2 regions of the Aquipseudomonas campi genome follow, and region 1 is predicted to be linked to the other one. Evidence: predicted binding sites of a transcription regulator. Region 1 holds the regulator's gene; the other holds the start of a gene.
What was found. Region 1 encodes LexA, which represses DNA repair genes until DNA is damaged. Its sites were predicted from a motif close to CTGTNTNNNNANACAG; they were not measured.
Positions count from the first base shown of each region.

Region 2: the regulator LexA is predicted to act here: its motif matches at 2,553-2,568, upstream of recN (DNA repair protein RecN).

Region 1 is NZ_CP053697.2:1,715,511-1,724,242, reverse strand. It holds gene HNE05_RS07980 (S-methyl-5'-thioinosine phosphorylase) at 1-56, opposite strand, end outside; gene nagZ (beta-N-acetylhexosaminidase) at 68-1,051, opposite strand; gene HNE05_RS07970 (L,D-transpeptidase) at 1,088-1,612, opposite strand; gene HNE05_RS07965 (TetR/AcrR family transcriptional regulator) at 1,657-2,361, opposite strand; gene lexA (transcriptional repressor LexA) at 2,604-3,215, shown strand; gene sulA (SOS-induced cell division inhibitor SulA) at 3,249-3,722, shown strand; gene HNE05_RS07950 (hypothetical protein) at 3,837-4,070, opposite strand; gene HNE05_RS07945 (DUF6586 family protein) at 4,344-4,862, opposite strand; gene topA (type I DNA topoisomerase) at 4,933-7,542, opposite strand; gene HNE05_RS07935 (DUF1653 domain-containing protein) at 7,645-7,881, opposite strand; gene fadA (acetyl-CoA C-acyltransferase FadA) at 7,957-8,732, opposite strand, start outside.
Region 2 is NZ_CP053697.2:3,595,124-3,603,855, reverse strand. It holds gene HNE05_RS16705 (outer membrane protein assembly factor BamE) at 1-287, opposite strand, end outside; gene fur (ferric iron uptake transcriptional regulator) at 385-795, shown strand; gene recN (DNA repair protein RecN) at 855-2,528, opposite strand; gene grpE (nucleotide exchange factor GrpE) at 2,675-3,244, shown strand; gene dnaK (molecular chaperone DnaK) at 3,357-5,273, shown strand; gene dnaJ (molecular chaperone DnaJ) at 5,394-6,518, shown strand; gene dapB (4-hydroxy-tetrahydrodipicolinate reductase) at 6,529-7,332, shown strand; gene carA (glutamine-hydrolyzing carbamoyl-phosphate synthase small subunit) at 7,518-8,654, shown strand; gene carB (carbamoyl-phosphate synthase large subunit) at 8,690-8,732, shown strand, end outside.

The sequences.
Region 1 (8,732 bases):
GTCAGGCCTTCCAGTTGGGTCAGGCCGGTGCCGCCGATAATGGCGTAGACAGTCATGCGCTTATCCTTTAATCGATCAGTTGCGCGGCGCGCAGTGCAGCCACAGCAGCCAGCCAGCGCGGCTGCTGGCGGTATTCGGTACTGGCAAAGCCCTGCCCGCGCATGCGCGCCAGGCCCTTGGGCGGCTGCACTTGCATGCGCTGCAGGGCGCTGAGGGCCAGCTCGGCGGCGCCGCGGTCGTTGCACACCAGGCCCATGTCGCAGCCGGCACTCAGCGCCGCCTCGATGCGGCTGGCCGCGTCGCCGACCACATGGGCGCCAGCCATGGACAGGTCGTCGCTGAAGATCACGCCCTGGAAGCCCAGCTCGCCACGCAGGATGTCCTGCAGCCAGCGCCGCGAGAACCCGGCCGGTTGGCTGTCGACCTGCGGATAGATGACATGGGCCGGCATCACCGCCGCCAGCTGCTGGCTGAGACGCAGGAAGGGGATCAGGTCGTTGCCACGAATCTCGTCCAGACTGCGCTCGTCCACCGGAATGGCCACATGGGAGTCAGCCTCGGCCCAGCCATGGCCGGGGAAGTGTTTGCCGGTAGCGGCCATGCCTGCCGCCGCCATGCCACGGATGAAGGCACCGGCCAGCGTAGTCGCCAGCTCGGGATTACCCTCGAAGCTGCGGCTACCCACCACCGCGCTGCGCTGGTAATCGAGATCCAGCACCGGGGCGAAGCTCAAGTCGAGACCGACCGCCAGCACTTCCGTGGCCATCAGCCAGCCGCATTGCTCGGCCAGGTATTCGGCGTTGGCATTATCAGCCAGCGCACGCATCGCCGGCAGGCGCACGAAGCCCTGGCGCAAGCGCTGCACGCGACCGCCTTCCTGGTCTACCGCCAGCAACAGATCCGGGCGTACGGCGCGGATCGCCGCACTCAGCTCGCGCACCTGGCGCGGGTCTTCGATATTGCGGGCGAACAGGATCAGCCCACCCACTTGAGGCTGGCGCAGGATCTGCCGGTCCTCGGCGGTCAGCCAGGTGCCATGCACGTCCAGCATCAGGGAGCCATACAGGGGAGTCTTCACGAATAGTCCTTAAACGAGATCGGCGGCTGCCCATGCGGGACACGGCGCCTCATCGATCAGTACCGCGCAGTGCAGCGGCACACGGGGGAAAAGTTGCAGCAGGTCGGCGTTGCGCAGGCGCACGCAGCCATGGGACAGCGGCACACCCAGCGGCTCGGTGTCCGGCGTGCCGTGCAGGTAGATGTAGCGGCGAAAGGTATCGACGGCGCCCAGGCGGTTGATGCCCGGTTCGCAACCACTGAGCCAGAGAATGCGGGTAAGGATCCAGTCGCGACCGGGAAACTGCTGGTGCAACTCACTGGACCAGACCTCACCGGTCCAGCGCCGCCCGCGCAAAACCGCACCGAGCGGCAAGTCCTCGCCGATCTTCGCCCGCACCTGATGACGGCCGCGTGGCGTGCAGTTAGAACCACTGCGCTCCCCCGCCCCATTCAGAGCCGTGGAGACGGCCAGGCGCAGCACCAATCGCCCGTCGGCGAAGCCGTACAGGCATTGATCAGCAATGGAAATATGCAGGAAATCGAGCGGGCACATGGGCGGCTAGCTTAGCCGATCAGCCCGCTCGGGCACAGCCGCAATCAGCCTTTCGCGGCGACTGCTACCTTGGCTCTCGGCTTGAGCTGAGCACTGGCCAGCGCCTCATCGTTGACCCCGGTCTCCGAGCGCATGCCTGCGGCGAGGAACGGCACCATCAGGCGCATGACCTGCTCGATCGAGGTATCCACGCCAAAATCGTTCTCGGCAATCGCCCGCAACGCCTTGATCCCGGACATGCTGAACGCCGCGGCACCCAGCATGAAATGCACGCGCCAGAACAACTCCAGCGGCGGTATGCGCGGCGCGGCATCGTGCAACAGCACCAAGTAGCGACGGAACACCTTGCCGTACATGTCTTCCAGGTAACGCCGCAGGTGCCCCTGGCTCTGACTGAATGCCAGGCCCAGCAGGCGCATGAAAATGGACAAGTCGTTACCGCTGCGCGGTTTGACTGCCAGCGCCTGCTCTACAAGGATTTCCAGCAACTCTTCGAGGCTGGCCTTGTTCTCCGGCTTGCCCTGACGGCGATCCAGTTCCTTTTCCAGGCTGGCGCAGAACGGGCCGAGGAAACGCGAGAACACCGCCTGGATCAGCGCCTTCTTTGAGCCGAAGTGGTAGTTGACCGCTGCCAGATTGACCCCAGCCTTGCTGGTGATCAGGCGCAGAGAAGTCTCGGCGAAGCCTTTTTCCGCAAACAACTGCTCTGCAGCATCGAGAATGCGCTCGACAGTTTCTGACTGAGCCATGAATTATCCACCTGACAAACACTTGTTTGAAACATACGTTTCAGGCCGATGCCCTGTCAAGCCTCGCAGGCCCATTCATGGCTGACCAGTCACGCATTTAACCATAGAGCAGATTGGCAAAACCTTGCGCAATGCCGGCAAGCCGCAGAAACAGCCACAAGGCCCTGACCGAAAAGAACTGTTGCCAGGCCAATATCACTGTATATAATCACAGCAACTGTATAAACAGACAGACGACCATCATGCTCAAGCTCACGCCTCGCCAAGCTGAAATCCTCGCCTTCATCAAGCGCTGCCTGGAAGCAAACGGTTACCCGCCTACCCGCGCCGAAATCGCCCAGGAGCTGGGTTTCAAGTCGCCCAACGCCGCCGAGGAGCACCTCAAGGCCCTGGCCCGCAAAGGCGCCATCGAGATGACCCCGGGCGCTTCGCGTGGCATCCGCATCCCTGGCTACGAGCCGGAGGCCCAGGAAGAAGAAGGCCTGCCCATCATTGGCCGGGTTGCCGCCGGTGCGCCGATCCTGGCCCAGCAGCATGTCGAAGAGTCCTGCCAAATCAATCCAGGCTTCTTCCATCCACGTGCCGACTACCTGCTACGGGTACGCGGAATGAGCATGAAGGACATCGGCATTTTCGACGGCGACCTGCTCGCCGTACACACCACCCGCGAAGCCCGCAACGGCCAGATAGTAGTCGCCCGCATCGACGACGAGGTCACGGTCAAGCGCTTTCAGCGCAGCGGCAACAAGGTGCTTCTGATTGCCGAAAACCCCGAGTTCGCCCCAATCGAAGTGAATCTGGAAGAACAGGATCTGATCATCGAAGGTTTGAGTGTCGGCGTGATCCGTCGTTAACGTGCTACGCCACTAAGTCGTAAGGAGAGCTTCATGCAGTTCCCGCAGTCGCTGAATCGTTCGCAACTTCCGCTGTTCGAAGCTTTCCTGGGCCAGAGCCTGACCCCTCAACTCACCGATAGCGTTGAACTGCCCTCCTGGGCAGAAGAATCGGAGCCCTTCAGCGAGCTGTCGCTGTCTGGCTCGATGAATCACTGCCGCCACCTGCTGGGCCCGGTACTGCGCGAACTGAGCCAGAATCAGGACGCCCGCTGGCTGACCCTTATCGCCCCACCCGCCGGCCTGACCAATGCCTGGCTGCGCAGCGCCGGACTCAATCTGGATCGCTTGCTGGTGCTGCAGCCGCGCTCTGGACAGAACAGCTTCGATCTCGCCAGTGAAGCGCTACGCCTGGGCCGCAGCCACACCGTGATCAGCTGGATCAAACTGCAGCCAGCACAACGCCTGAGCCTGAGCTGCTCGGCCCGACTGGGCAGCGCACAGAGTCTGAATATTCGCCTGGACTGACTGGCCAGAGGCAGCAACTGCCCCGCCTGAAGTCTGCGGAAGATGTTTCTGTAGAAAGAGGGTATTGCGCTAACGCTTGCCTGAAGTGATCAGGTAGCACTCATGCGGGCTGGATCAGTGCAGCACCCGCGGCTGATCGTCATGCTCCATATCGCCTTCGGCGAGGCGACCAGCCATTTGCACACCAACGTTCAGCATGGCCTTGGCCACCTCGACGTGCTGCCCCTGCAGAAAGGCTTTGGCATCGGCGGAGAAATCCAGGGTCACCAGGGTTTCCTCATCCTCGGCACGGCGCAGGGCAATGCGGCCGTCAGGAAGCTCGACGATTTCCAGGAAGGATGTAGGCATAGCAAAATTCTCCAATCAGACGGGCAGTGTACCAGCCAAGAGATAACCGCCCTAGCCCACCCATCCCTTAGAATCTGTTCAAAGTCTGCTGCGCGTCGGCCATGTTGCGTTGAAATCGGGCTCAGCAAGCGGCTTGCCGCTAACGCGCTTTAGCGCGACCCGAAGGGCGAGTGAAACGAGTCATGCTCATTTACAACTCGTAAACTGCGCTTCTTCGCCCGACTTCGCCTTGCCTGACTCTAGCTCGCGAGACTTTGAACAGGCTCTTAGCACTCAGCACTCGCTGAGCGACTCGCGAAACCGCAGGGCCAGCTGCTTGAGCTGCTGGCGCCAGGCTTCCAGCTCTTCGCGCCCCAATTGCGGCACTTCCTCTTCGACACTGACCGCCTGGATCAGCGGCAAAGTCGGATCGACCTTGGCCGTCTTCGGCGCCTGTGGCGGCTGGAACAGCTTGGCGTAAGCCTGCAGCAGTTGCGCCAGCCAGGTCTCCGACTGCTGCGCCAACTCGACCAGCTCGGCTAATTCAGGACTCGGCGCTGCCTGCAACACAGCCTGATTCAGCAGCAACTCGGCACGCGGCACATTGGCTTCCGGCAGACGGTAGTAGCCAGCAATCTCATGGCACAGCCCGAGCAACGCGCCGTACAGATGGAACAGCGCAGCCTCACGCTCGGCCTGCACCTGCCCCTGACCATGCATGGAGGTGCCTGCCTCAGCCTTGCGCAGGTTCTCCAGCGCCAGACCGGCGAAATAGATCTTCTGATTGGTACGGGTATACAGCTCATGCGCCATGGCAAGGCCCTCCAGACTTCATGCGAAGCCGATTACCGGCCGGCGCGCCAGGCGCGCCGGACTCGGTCACTCAGCCCTTGCTTTCCACTTTCCACTTGCCGCCCGAAAAGAAGGCGCGCCAGCCGGTGGGTTTGCCGTCCACCTCGCTCTGCACATACTGCTCCTTGGTCTTGCGGCTGTAGCGGATAACCGCCGGACGGCCTTCCGGATCTTTCTTCGGTGCATCCAGCAGGAAGTGGTATTTGGGATCGATCTCGTCTTTATGCGGGATCAGCTCCAGCACCAGTGGCGCACGGGTTTCGCGGTTCTTCGGGAACTGGCTGGCAGCCAGGAACAGACCGGAAGCGCCGTCACGCAGCACGTAGGTGTCGTTGACTTTCTCGCACTTGAGCTCGGGCATCTGCACCGCGTCCATCTTCGGCGGCGCCGCCTCGCCGCTGCGCAGCAGCTTGCGGGTGTTCTTGCAGGTGCTGTTGGTGCAACCGAAGAACTTGCCGAAGCGGCCGGTCTTCAGCTGCATCTCGCTGCCGCACTTGTCGCACTCCAGGCTCGGCCCTTCGTAGCCCTTGATGCGGTACTGGCCCTGTTCGATCTCGTAGCCCGAGCAATCCGGGTTGTTGCCGCAGATATGCAGCTTGCGGGTTTCGTCCAGCAGATAGGCATCCATCGCCGTGGCGCAGATCGGGCAGCGGTGCTTGTTCAGCAGCACGCGGGATTCAGACTCGCCTTCGTCATCGGCGGCGATTTCGTCACCCGGAATCAGGTTGATGGTGGCCTTGCAGCGTTCTTTCGGCGGCAGGGCGTAGCCGGAGCAGCCGAGGAACACGCCGGTGGAGGCGGTACGGATCATCATCGGCCGCCCGCAATCGCGGCAGGCGATATCGGTCAGGGTCGGCTGGTTGGCACGCATGCCGCTGTCGGCTTCTCCAGCCACTTCCAGCTTCTTCTTGAAGTCGCCGTAGAACTCGTCGAGCACGTGCTTCCAGTCGCGCTCGCCCTGAGCGACGTCATCCAGATGCTCTTCCATGCCGGCGGTGAAGCCGTAGTCCATCAGGTTGGAGAAGCTTTCGTTGAGGCGCTCGGTGACGATGTCACCCATCTTCTCGGCGTAGAAGCGACGGTTCTGCACCGCCACATAGCCACGCTCCTGGATGGTCGAGATGATCGCCGCGTAGGTCGACGGACGACCGATACCGCGCTTCTCCAGCTCCTTGACCAGACTGGCTTCGGAGAAACGCGCCGGCGGCTTGGTGAAGTGCTGGCTGGGGTCAAGCTTGATCAGCTTGAGCGCCTCGCCTTCGTTCATATCCGGTAGTACGTCGTCTTCGCCCGGCTTGCTCTGCTGCGGCTGTGCCTTGGTGTAACCGTCGAACTTGAGGATACGGCCCTTGGCGCGCAGCTCGAAGGTGCCGGAGGCCACGGTGACGCTGGTCGACAGGTATTCGGCTGGCGGCATCTGGCAGGCGACGAACTGGCGCCAGATCAGCTCGTAGAGGCGCTCAGCGTCGCGCTCCATGCCGGAGATCTGAGTCGGACGCAGGTTGACGTCGGACGGACGGATCGCCTCATGCGCCTCCTGGGCGCCCTCCTTGCTCGAATAGACAGTCGGCTTGGCCGGCAGGTACTTCTTGCCGTACTCGCTTTCGATGAAGCCACGCACCATCTCCACGGCATCGGCCGAGAGGTTGGTCGAGTCGGTACGCATATAGGTGATGTAGCCAGCCTCATACAGGCGTTGGGCCATCATCATGGTCTTCTTCACGCCGAAACCGAGACGATTGCTCGCCGCCTGCTGCAGGGTCGACGTGATGTAGGGTGCCGACGGCTTGCTGCTGGTCGGCCGGTCTTCACGCTTGGCGATGCTGTAGGCGGACGCCTTGAGCTTCTCCAGCGCGGCCATGGCCTGGGCTTCGTTGACCGGCTTGAAAGCCTCGCCCTTCTCGCGCACCACTTCGAAACGCACGGTGGCGGCCTTGGCGGTGCCGAGGTCGGCGTGCACTTCCCAGTATTCTTCCGGGACGAAGGCGCGGATCTCTTTCTCGCGCTCGACCACCAGTTTCACTGCCACCGACTGCACACGGCCGGCGGACAGGCCACGGGCGATCTTCTGCCACAGCAGCGGCGAGACCATGTAGCCGACCACGCGATCGAGGAAGCGCCGCGCCTGCTGGGCGTTGACCCGGTTGATGTCCAGCTCGCCGGGCTTGGAGAAGGCCTCCTGGATGGCCTTCTTGGTGATTTCGTTGAACACCACGCGCTTGTAGCGGCTGTCATCACCACCAATGGCTTCGCGCAGGTGCCAGGCAATGGCTTCCCCCTCGCGATCCAAGTCAGTTGCGAGATAGATGGTGTCGGCATCCTTGGCCAGGCGGCGCAGTTCCTCGATCACCTTTTCCTTGCCGGGCAGAATCTCGTACTTGGCCTTCCAGCCATGCTCCGGATCGACGCCCATGCGCGACACCAGCTGGCGCTTGGCCTTTTCCTTGGGCGACAGCGCCGGCGCTTCGCCAGCGGCAGCCTTGCCACGCTTGACGGGCTCCTTGGCGCTACTGGCCGAACCGCTGGTAGGCAGGTCACGGATATGGCCGATGCTCGACTTCACCACGTACTGGTTGCCCAGGTACTTGTTGATGGTCTTGGCCTTGGCCGGGGATTCCACGATGACCAGCGATTTGCCCATGGATTGGAAAATTCCTGAATTCTGAGAGTAAAAGCGGGCGGCGCCGCTAAAGGCACCGCTATATATAGTGGCCGTCGAGGTGAGGTCAAGCGTGCTGCTTGCTCACTCCTTGGCGAAACGTGCCGGTTCGGCCTCGATCAAAGCAAAGCGCGGGACTGTCTCGCCGTCCACCTCGACCGTGCTGCAGAACATCTCCAGCGGCCTGACCCACAGGCCAAACTCGCCGTACAGGGCCTGGTAGACCACCACATCCTCTTCCGTCTCGGAATGCCGGGCAACACCGAACACACGGTATTGCGGGCCTTTGTAGTGACGGTACAAGCCGGGTTGCAGCTGCATGATTCGACTCCCGAAGCGGGTTACCCAAAAACAAAAACCGGGGCACAGGGCCCCGGTTTTTCCATCTCGAAACGCTTAGACGCGTTCGAAGACGGTGGTGATGCCCTGGCCGAGGCCAATGCACATGGTCGACACACCGAGGGTGCCGCCATTCTGCTTCATCACGTTCAGCAGGGTACCGGAGATACGCGCACCGGAGCAGCCGAACGGGTGACCCAGAGCGATGGCGCCGCCGTGCAGGTTAACCTTCTGCTCCATCTTGTCGAGGAGTTTCAGGTCTTTCAGCACTGGCAGAGCCTGGGCGGCGAAGGCTTCGTTGAGTTCAACGAAGTCGATGTCGTCCATGGTCAGGCCGGCACGCTTGAGGGCTTTCTGAGTCGACGGCACCGGACCGTAACCCATGATCGCCGGATCGACACCGTGTACGGCCATGCCACGTACCACGGCCAGCGGCTGGATGCCGAGGTCCTGGGCGCGCTGGGCGGACATGACGATCATGCAGGAAGCGCCGTCGGTGATCTGCGAGGAAGTACCCGCAGTCACGGTGCCGCCTTTCGGGTTGAACGCCGGCTTCAGCGCAGCCAGGCTTTCCAGGGTGGTTTCCGGACGAATGGTTTCGTCGAAGTCGAACACCTTCAGGAAGCCGTTCTCGTCGTAGCCTTGCATCGGGATGATTTCATCCTTGAACTTGCCTTCGACGGTGGCTTTGTGGGCCAGGCGGTGCGAACGCTCACCGAACGCATCTTGCTGCTCACGGCTGATGCCGTGCATCTTGCCGAGCATTTCCGCGGTCAGACCCATCATGCCCGACGCCTTGGCGGCGTACAGGGACAGGTGCGGGTTCGGATCAA
Region 2 (8,732 bases), 1.9 Mb from region 1:
CCGAACACCAGGCTGACCCGCTCCTGATAACGCTGGCGGCCACCCGGCTGGATGCTGTACAGGTAGTCCCAGCGGCTGGCGTGGAAGGTGTCGGTGATCAGCGGGTTGCCCATGATAAACCGCACTTGTCGGCGGGTCATTCCGGGCTTCAACTGGTCTATCATGTCCTGCGTTACGACATTGCCCTGCTGGATGTCGATTTTATAAACCCCGGGAAATGAACAACCGGCGAGTGCGAGCAGACTCACGAGGGTGAGGCTGGACAGCAAGAGCTTGGTGTTTTGCATCGGTGGGTGACTTCCACTATCTTGGCTGGGCAAAGTAAACCCCGATCATACCCGCATAAACGGAAGCTGCGAAGCAGCAACCTAGAGAAAGCTGACCATGGTTGAAAATAGCGAACTGCGCAAAGCCGGCCTCAAAGTAACCCTGCCGCGCGTGAAGATCCTGCAAATGCTCGACTCGGCCACGTCCGGCCAGCGGCACATGAGTGCGGAAGATGTCTACAAGGCGCTGATGGAGGCGGGCGAGGACGTCGGTCTGGCGACCGTGTACCGGGTGCTGACCCAGTTCGAGGCCGCAGGCCTGGTCGAGCGTCACAATTTCGACGGCGGTCATGCCGTGTTCGAGCTGGCCGATGGCGGCCATCACGACCACATGGTCTGCGTCGACAGTGGCGAGGTCATCGAGTTCTTCGATCCGGAGATCGAGAAGCTGCAGAAAGAGATCGTCAAGCAGCATGGCTTCGAGCTGGTCGATCACAACCTGGTGCTGTACGTACGCAAGAAGAAGTAAGTCCGCCAGAGTCGACAAAAAAGGCGCCCCACGGGGCGCCTTTTTCATGCGCGCGATATTCAGCTCTGCGCGCTGGCGACCATCTTGCGCGCGTGCTGCAGGGACTCCTCGGTGAGGTCGAGGCCGCCGAGCATGCGCGCCACTTCCTCGACCCGCTGGGCGGTATCCAGGGTCGCTACAGCGGTGCGGGTTTCTTCGCTGCCGCGCTGCTTGTGCACGAACAGGTGCTGGTGCCCCTGTGCCGCTACTTGCGGCAGGTGGGTGACGGTCAGTACCTGGCCGCGCTCGCCGAGGCGGCGCAGCAGCTGGCCAACCACTTCGGCCGTGGGGCCGCCGATGCCGACGTCGACTTCGTCGAATACCAGGGTCGGCACCCGTGAGGTCTGCGCAGTGATCACCTGGATGGCCAGGCTGATGCGCGACAGTTCACCGCCGGAGGCGACCTTGGCCAGCGACTTCAACGGTTGGCCGGGGTTGGCGCTGACCAGGAATTCGACCTGCTCCAGGCCATAGGGCTGCGGCTCTTCGGCGCTGCTGCCCTGCAACTGAATACTGAAACGTCCGCCGGGCATGCCCAGGCTCTGCATCTCGATCTGCACGGCATCGGCCAGGCGCTTGGCGGCCTGCTGGCGCAGTTCGCTCAGCTCACTGGCCTTTTCCTGGTAATGACGGGCGTAGGCCGCCAGCTCCTCGGTCAGGCGTTCGCTGGCCTGGTCGTCGGCATTCAGGCCTTCCAGTTCTTCCAGCAGGCGCTGCTGCAGCTCGCCGAGCTCGGTGGGCTGGATGCGGTGCTTGCGTGCCAGGGTGTAGATGGCGTCGAGGCGTTCTTCGAGGATCTGCTGGCGCTGCGGGTCGGCGTCGAAGTGGTCGATGAAACGGTTCAGCTCGCCGACCGCTTCCTCGACCTGGATCTGCGCGCTGGCCAGCAGGTTGCTGGCCTCGCCGAGCGCGCCGGGCTGGCTGCTGAACGCGCCGAGGCGGTTGAGGCTGGCGGTCAGTGCCGACAGCACGTTGCCGGCGTCGCTCTCGCTGCATAGGTCGAGCACCTGGCGGCAGGCGCCGAGTAGCTGTTCGGCGTTGCTCAGGGTCTTGTGTTCCTGCTCCAGCTGCTGCAGTTCGTTGTCGCCGAGGGTCAGATTTTCCAACTCTTCCAGCTGATAGCTGAGCAGCTGGTGGCGGGCGCGTTGTTCGTCGCTGGTCGAGGTCAGACGCTGCAATTCCTGGCGGGTCTGGCGCCAGCGCTGGGCGGCCAGTTGCACCTGGCGGGCCAGCTCCTGGCTACCGGCGTACTCGTCGAGCAGGCGGCGGTGGGTGTCCGGCTTGAGCAGCGACTGGTGCTCGTGCTGGCTGTGGATATCGATCAGCAGCTCGCCGAGAGCCTTGAGGTCGCCCAGTGGGCAGGGTGCACCATTGATATAGCCACGCGAGCGGCCTTCGCTGGTGATCACCCGTCGGAGGATGCATGGCCCGTCGTTGTCCAGGTCGCGCTCGCTGAGCCAGGTGCGGGCTTCCGGAATGTCGTCCAGATCGAAGCTGGCGAGGATGTCCGCCTTGTCTGCGCCGGGGCGCACTACGCCGCTGTCGGCGCGATCGCCAAGGGCCAGGCCGAGGGCGTCGAGCATGATCGACTTGCCGGCGCCGGTCTCGCCGGTGATCACCGACATGCCACGGGCCAGTTCCAGATCCAGATGTTCGACGATGGCGTAGTTGTGTACGGACAGGTGCGCCAGCATGGAGATCACTCCCAAAAAATTGTGCTGGCTATTTATACAGTGTTTTGTTTTGTCCTGACAATAACCCTTGAAAGCCTGTGTTTGGGCCCCATATAGGCGGAAGAAACGCGGGCCATGACCCGCTGGCGTATTGATAGGAGGACCCAATGGCTGACGAACAGACTCTCGATCCACAGAATCCGCAGGACAATCCGGCGCCCGAGGGGGCGTTTGGTGAGGATCTGATTGCCCGTGTGCAATCGCTCGAAGAGCAGCTGGCCGCTGCGCAGGATCAGTCCCTGCGCGTGGCTGCTGATCTGCAGAACGTGCGCCGGCGTGCCGAGCAGGATGTCGAGAAGGCGCACAAGTTCGCCCTGGAAAAATTCGCCAATGACCTGCTGCCGGTAGTCGACAGCCTGGAGCGCGGCCTGGAGCTGTCCAGCCCCAACGACGAGGCGATCAAGGCCGTGCGTGAAGGCATGGAGCTGACCCTCAAGCTGTTCCACGACACCCTCAAGCGTTATCAGCTGGAAGCGGTCGATCCGCATGGTGTGCCGTTCAATCCGGAGCACCACCAGGCGATGGCCATGGAAGAAAGCACCCATGTCGAGCCGAACTCCGTGCTCAAGGTGTTCCAGAAGGGCTACCTGCTCAATGGTCGCCTGCTGCGCCCGGCCATGGTCGTGGTCAGTAAGGCGCCGAGCGCGCCGCTGCCGTCGATTGACGAGCAGGCTTGAAATCGGCGCTACAGCCCCCATCTATTAGTACAAGCGATTTAGTGCTGGCGCGGCCAATCCAATCTACGGGCCGCGCAACCAAGGTTAAAGACACAGTTTTTGGAGAGTAAAAATGGGCAGAATCATCGGTATCGACCTGGGGACTACCAACTCCTGCGTCGCCATTCTGGAAAACGGTAGCGTCAAGGTCATCGAAAACGCCGAAGGCGCGCGTACTACGCCGTCCATCATCGCCTACGCCAACGACGGCGAGATCCTGGTCGGTCAGGCCGCCAAGCGCCAGGCCGTGACCAACCCGCACAACACCCTGTACGCGGTGAAGCGCCTGATCGGTCGTCGCTTCGACGAAGACGTGGTGCAGAAAGATATCAAGATGGTCCCGTACAAAATCGCCAAGGCCGACAACGGTGACGCCTGGGTCGAAGTGAAGGGCCAGAAAATGGCACCGCCGCAGATCTCCGCGGAAGTGCTGAAGAAGATGAAGAAGACCGCCGAAGACTACCTCGGCGAGCCAGTCACCGAGGCGGTCATCACCGTTCCGGCCTACTTCAACGACAGCCAGCGCCAGGCCACCAAAGACGCCGGCCGCATCGCCGGTCTCGAGGTCAAGCGCATCATCAACGAGCCGACCGCGGCTGCGCTGGCTTATGGCATGGACAAGGGCAAGGGCGACCACACCGTGATCGTCTATGACCTGGGTGGTGGTACTTTCGACGTGTCGGTGATCGAGATCGCCGAAGTCGACGGTGAGCACCAGTTCGAAGTGCTGGCCACCAACGGTGACACCTTCCTCGGTGGTGAGGACTTCGACATTCGTCTGATCGACTACCTCGTCGACGAATTCAAGAAAGAGTCCGGCATCGACCTGAAAGGCGATCCGCTGGCCATGCAGCGCCTGAAAGAGTCTGCCGAGAAGGCCAAGATCGAGCTGTCGTCCGCGCAGCAGACCGACGTCAACCTGCCGTACATCACTGCCGACGCCACGGGGCCTAAGCACCTCAACGTGAAGATTTCCCGCGCCAAGCTGGAAGCCCTGGTTGAAGAGCTGGTCACCCGTACCATCGAGCCGTGCCGCATTGCTCTGAAAGACTCCGGTCTGGACGTTAGCAGCATCGACGAAGTGATCCTGGTCGGCGGTCAGACTCGCATGCCGCTGGTGCAGCAGAAAGTCGCCGAGTTCTTCGGCAAAGAAGCGCGCAAGGACGTCAACCCGGACGAAGCCGTAGCCATCGGTGCTGCGATTCAGGGCGCCGTGCTGGCGGGCGACGTGAAAGACGTGCTGCTGCTCGACGTATCGCCGCTGACCCTGGGTATCGAAACCATGGGTGGCGTGATGACCGCGCTGATCGAAAAGAACACCACCATCCCGACCAAGAAGTCGCAGGTGTTCTCGACTGCCGACGACAACCAGGGCGCGGTGACCATTCATGTGCTGCAGGGCGAGCGCAAGCAAGCCGCGCAGAACAAGTCGCTGGGCAAGTTCGACCTGGCCGAGATCCCGCCGGCTCCGCGTGGCGTGCCGCAGATCGAAGTGACCTTCGACATCGACGCCAACGGCATCCTGCACGTCGGCGCCAAAGACAAGGCCACCGGCAAGCAGCAGTCCATCGTGATCAAGGCCAACTCCGGTCTGTCCGAGGAAGAAATCGAGCAGATGGTGCGTGACGCCGAGGCCAACGCCGAGGAAGACCGCAAGTTCGAGGAGCTGGTCACTGCCCGCAACCAGGGCGACGGTCTGGTGCATGCCACCCGCAAGATGATCACCGAAGCCGGCGACAAGGCCACGGCTGACGAGAAGGCGGCCATTGAGAAGGCGCTGGGCGAGCTGGAAGTTGCCGTCAAGGGCGACGACAAGGCAGTCATCGAAGCGAAGATGAATGCGCTGTCCGAAGTCACTGCCCCGCTGGCGCAGAAGATGTACGCCGAGCAGCCGCAGCCGGGCGCTGCCGCTCAGGGTGCAGACCAGGCTCAGGACGCGGCCGACGATGTCGTCGATGCCGAGTTCGAAGAGGTCAAGGACAACAAGTAAGCTTCGGCTTGCCTTAGTTCCTGCCCGCCGAAGCTTGGCTTCGGCAGGTGCGATTCGCCGCGCGGGAGCTTGCTCCCGCGTTGGCGTGTCTGGAGCAGACGAATTTAAAGGTGTTGATGTATGGCCAAACGTGACTATTACGAAGTGCTCGGTGTGGAGCGCGGTGTCAGCGAGGCGGAGCTGAAAAAGGCTTACCGGCGCCTGGCGATGAAGCACCACCCGGACCGTAATCCGGATGACAAAGCCTCGGAAGAGAAATTCAAGGAGGCCAACGAGGCCTACGAAGTGCTCTCCGATGCGAGCAAACGCTCGGCCTATGACCAGTACGGGCATGCCGGCGTCGACCCGCAGATGGGTGGCGGTGGCGGCTTCGGTGGTGGGGCGAACTTCTCCGACATTTTCGGTGACGTGTTCAGCGACTTCTTCGGTGGCGGTCGCGGCGGTTCCCGTGGCGGCGCCCAGCGTGGCAGCGACCTGCGCTACACCCTGGAGCTGGATCTGGAAGAGGCGGTGCGCGGCACCACCGTGACCATTCGCGTGCCGACCCTGGTCAACTGCAAACCGTGCGATGGCTCCGGGGCGAAGAAGGGCACCAGTCCGGTGACCTGTACGACCTGCGGTGGCATCGGTCAGGTGCGCATGCAGCAGGGCTTCTTCTCGGTGCAGCAGACCTGCCCGCGTTGCCACGGCAACGGCAAGATGATCACCGACCCCTGTGGCAGCTGCCATGGCCAGGGCCGTGTGGAAGAGAGCAAGACCCTGTCGGTCAAGGTGCCGGCCGGTGTCGATACCGGTGACCGCATCCGCCTGTCTGGCGAAGGCGAGGCCGGCAGCATGGGCGGCCCGGCGGGCGACCTGTACGTGGTGGTCAATGTGCGCGAGCACGCGATCTTCCAGCGCGACGGCAAGCACCTGTACTGCGAAGTGCCGATCAGCTTCGCTGACGCGGCGCTGGGCGGCGAGCTGGAAGTGCCGACCCTGGATGGCCGGGTCAAACTGAAGATTCCGGAAGGCACGCAGACCGGTAAGCTGTTCCGCCTGCGTGGCAAGGGTGTGGCTCCGGTGCGCGGCGGCGGTGCCGGCGACCTGCTGTGCAAGGTGGCGGTGGAAACTCCGGTCAACCTGGGCAAGCGCCAGCGCGAGCTGCTGGAAGAGTTCCGCAAGTCGCTGGAAGGCGACAGCTCCCACTCGCCCAAGGCCAGTGGCTGGTTCGACGGCGTGAAGCGGTTCTTCGGCGATATCTAAGGAATTGGCTATGCGACGTATTGCAGTGATGGGCGCCGCCGGGCGCATGGGCAAGATCCTGATCGAGGCGGTCGAGCAGGCGGATGGCGCCAAACTGACCGCGGCGGTGGATCGTCCGGACAGCAGCCTGATCGGCGCCGATGCTGGCGAACTGGCGGCGCTGGGCAAGATCGGTGTGGTGCTGGCGGGTGATTTGGGTGCGGTGCTCGATCAGTTCGATGTACTGATCGATTTCACCCACCCGTCCGTGACCCTCAAAAACCTGGAAGTCTGCCGCCAGGCCGGCAAGGCCATGGTCATCGGCACCACCGGCTTCAGCGTGGAAGAGAAACAGTTGCTGGCGGAAGCGGCCAAGCAGATTCCGATCGTCTTCGCCGCCAACTACAGCGTCGGCGTCAACCTGTGCCTGAAGCTACTGGATACAGCCGCCCGCGTGCTGGGCGATGAGGTCGATATCGAGATCATCGAGGCGCACCATCGGCACAAGGTCGATGCGCCTTCCGGCACCGCGCTGCGCATGGGTGAAGTGGTGGCCAATGCCCTGGGGCGTGACCTCCAGAAGGTTGCGGTCTATGGGCGCGAAGGCCAGACCGGTGCTCGCGAGCGCGAAACCATAGGTTTTGCCACCGTGCGCGCTGGCGATGTGGTCGGCGATCACACGGTATTGTTCGCTGCCGACGGCGAACGGGTGGAGATCACCCACAAGGCCTCCAGTCGGATGACCTTCGCCAAGGGTGCGGTGCGTGCGGCGCTGTGGCTGCAGAGCCAGCCGGCCGGGCTGTATGACATGCAGGATGTGCTTGGGCTGAGCTGAGATAGCTTTTCGGTCCATCCTGGCGGTGGACCGAAAAGGCGTTTTCCTGTAAGCTTCCTGCTTTAGTGTGTCCACTAAAAGTAACGCAGAATGAATCAGATAAAGAAGCGGGGTGACGGTCAATACGTCATCCCGCTTTTTTACAACCTGCGTTTGTGCAAGTTTCAGATCTAAGGGAGGTCTTCTTGACTAAGCCAGCCATACTCGCCCTTGCCGACGGCAGCATTTTCCGCGGTGAAGCAATCGGGGCCGACGGCCATACCATCGGTGAAGTGGTGTTCAACACCGCCATGACCGGCTATCAGGAAATCCTTACCGATCCTTCCTATGCCCAGCAAATCGTCACGCTGACCTACCCGCACATCGGCAACACCGGCACCACGCCGGAAGATGCCGAGTCCAACCGCGTGTGGGCCGCCGGTCTGATCATTCGCGATCTGCCGCTGACCTCCAGCAACTGGCGCAACAAGCAGCCGCTGGACGAGTACCTCAAGGAAAACGGTACTGTCGCCATTGCCGGCATCGATACCCGCCGCCTGACCCGCATCCTGCGTGAGAAAGGCTCGCAGAATGGTTGCATCCTGGCTGGCGAAGACGCCACCGAGGAAAAGGCCCTGGAACTGGCGCGCAGCTTCCCCGGCCTGAAAGGCATGGATCTGGCCAAAGTGGTCAGCTGCACCGAGCGCTACGAGTGGCGCTCCAGTGTGTGGGAGCTGAAAACCGACAGCCATCCGGAAATCGCCGCCAGCGAGTTGCCCTACCATGTGGTCGCCTATGACTACGGGGTCAAGGTCAACATCCTGCGCATGCTGGTCGAGCGCGGTTGCCGCCTGACCGTGGTGCCGGCACAGACCCCGGCCGGCGACGTGCTGGCGCTGAACCCGGACGGCGTGTTCCTCTCCAACGGCCCTGGCGACCCCGAGCCGTGCGATTACGCCATCCAGGCGATCAAGGAAGTGCTCAACACCGAGATTCCGCTGTTCGGCATCTGCCTCGGCCACCAGCTGCTGGCCCTGGCCTCCGGCGCCAAGACCGTGAAGATGGGCACCGGCCACCACGGCGCCAACCACCCGGTGCAGGACCTCGACAGTGGCGTGGTGATGATCACCAGCCAGAACCACGGCTTTGCCGTGGACGAGCCGAGCCTGCCGGCCAACCTGCGCGCCACCCACAAGTCGCTGTTCGACGGCACCCTGCAGGGTATCGAGCGCACCGACAAGGACGCGTTCAGCTTCCAGGGGCACCCCGAGGCGAGCCCCGGCCCGCACGATGTGGCCCCGCTGTTCGACCGCTTCATCGAAGCCATGGCCAAGCGCCGTTAAGCCAGCCGACTGACCCAAGGATTCGAGTAAGAAACATGCCAAAACGTACAGACATCAAAAGCATCCTGATCCTCGGCG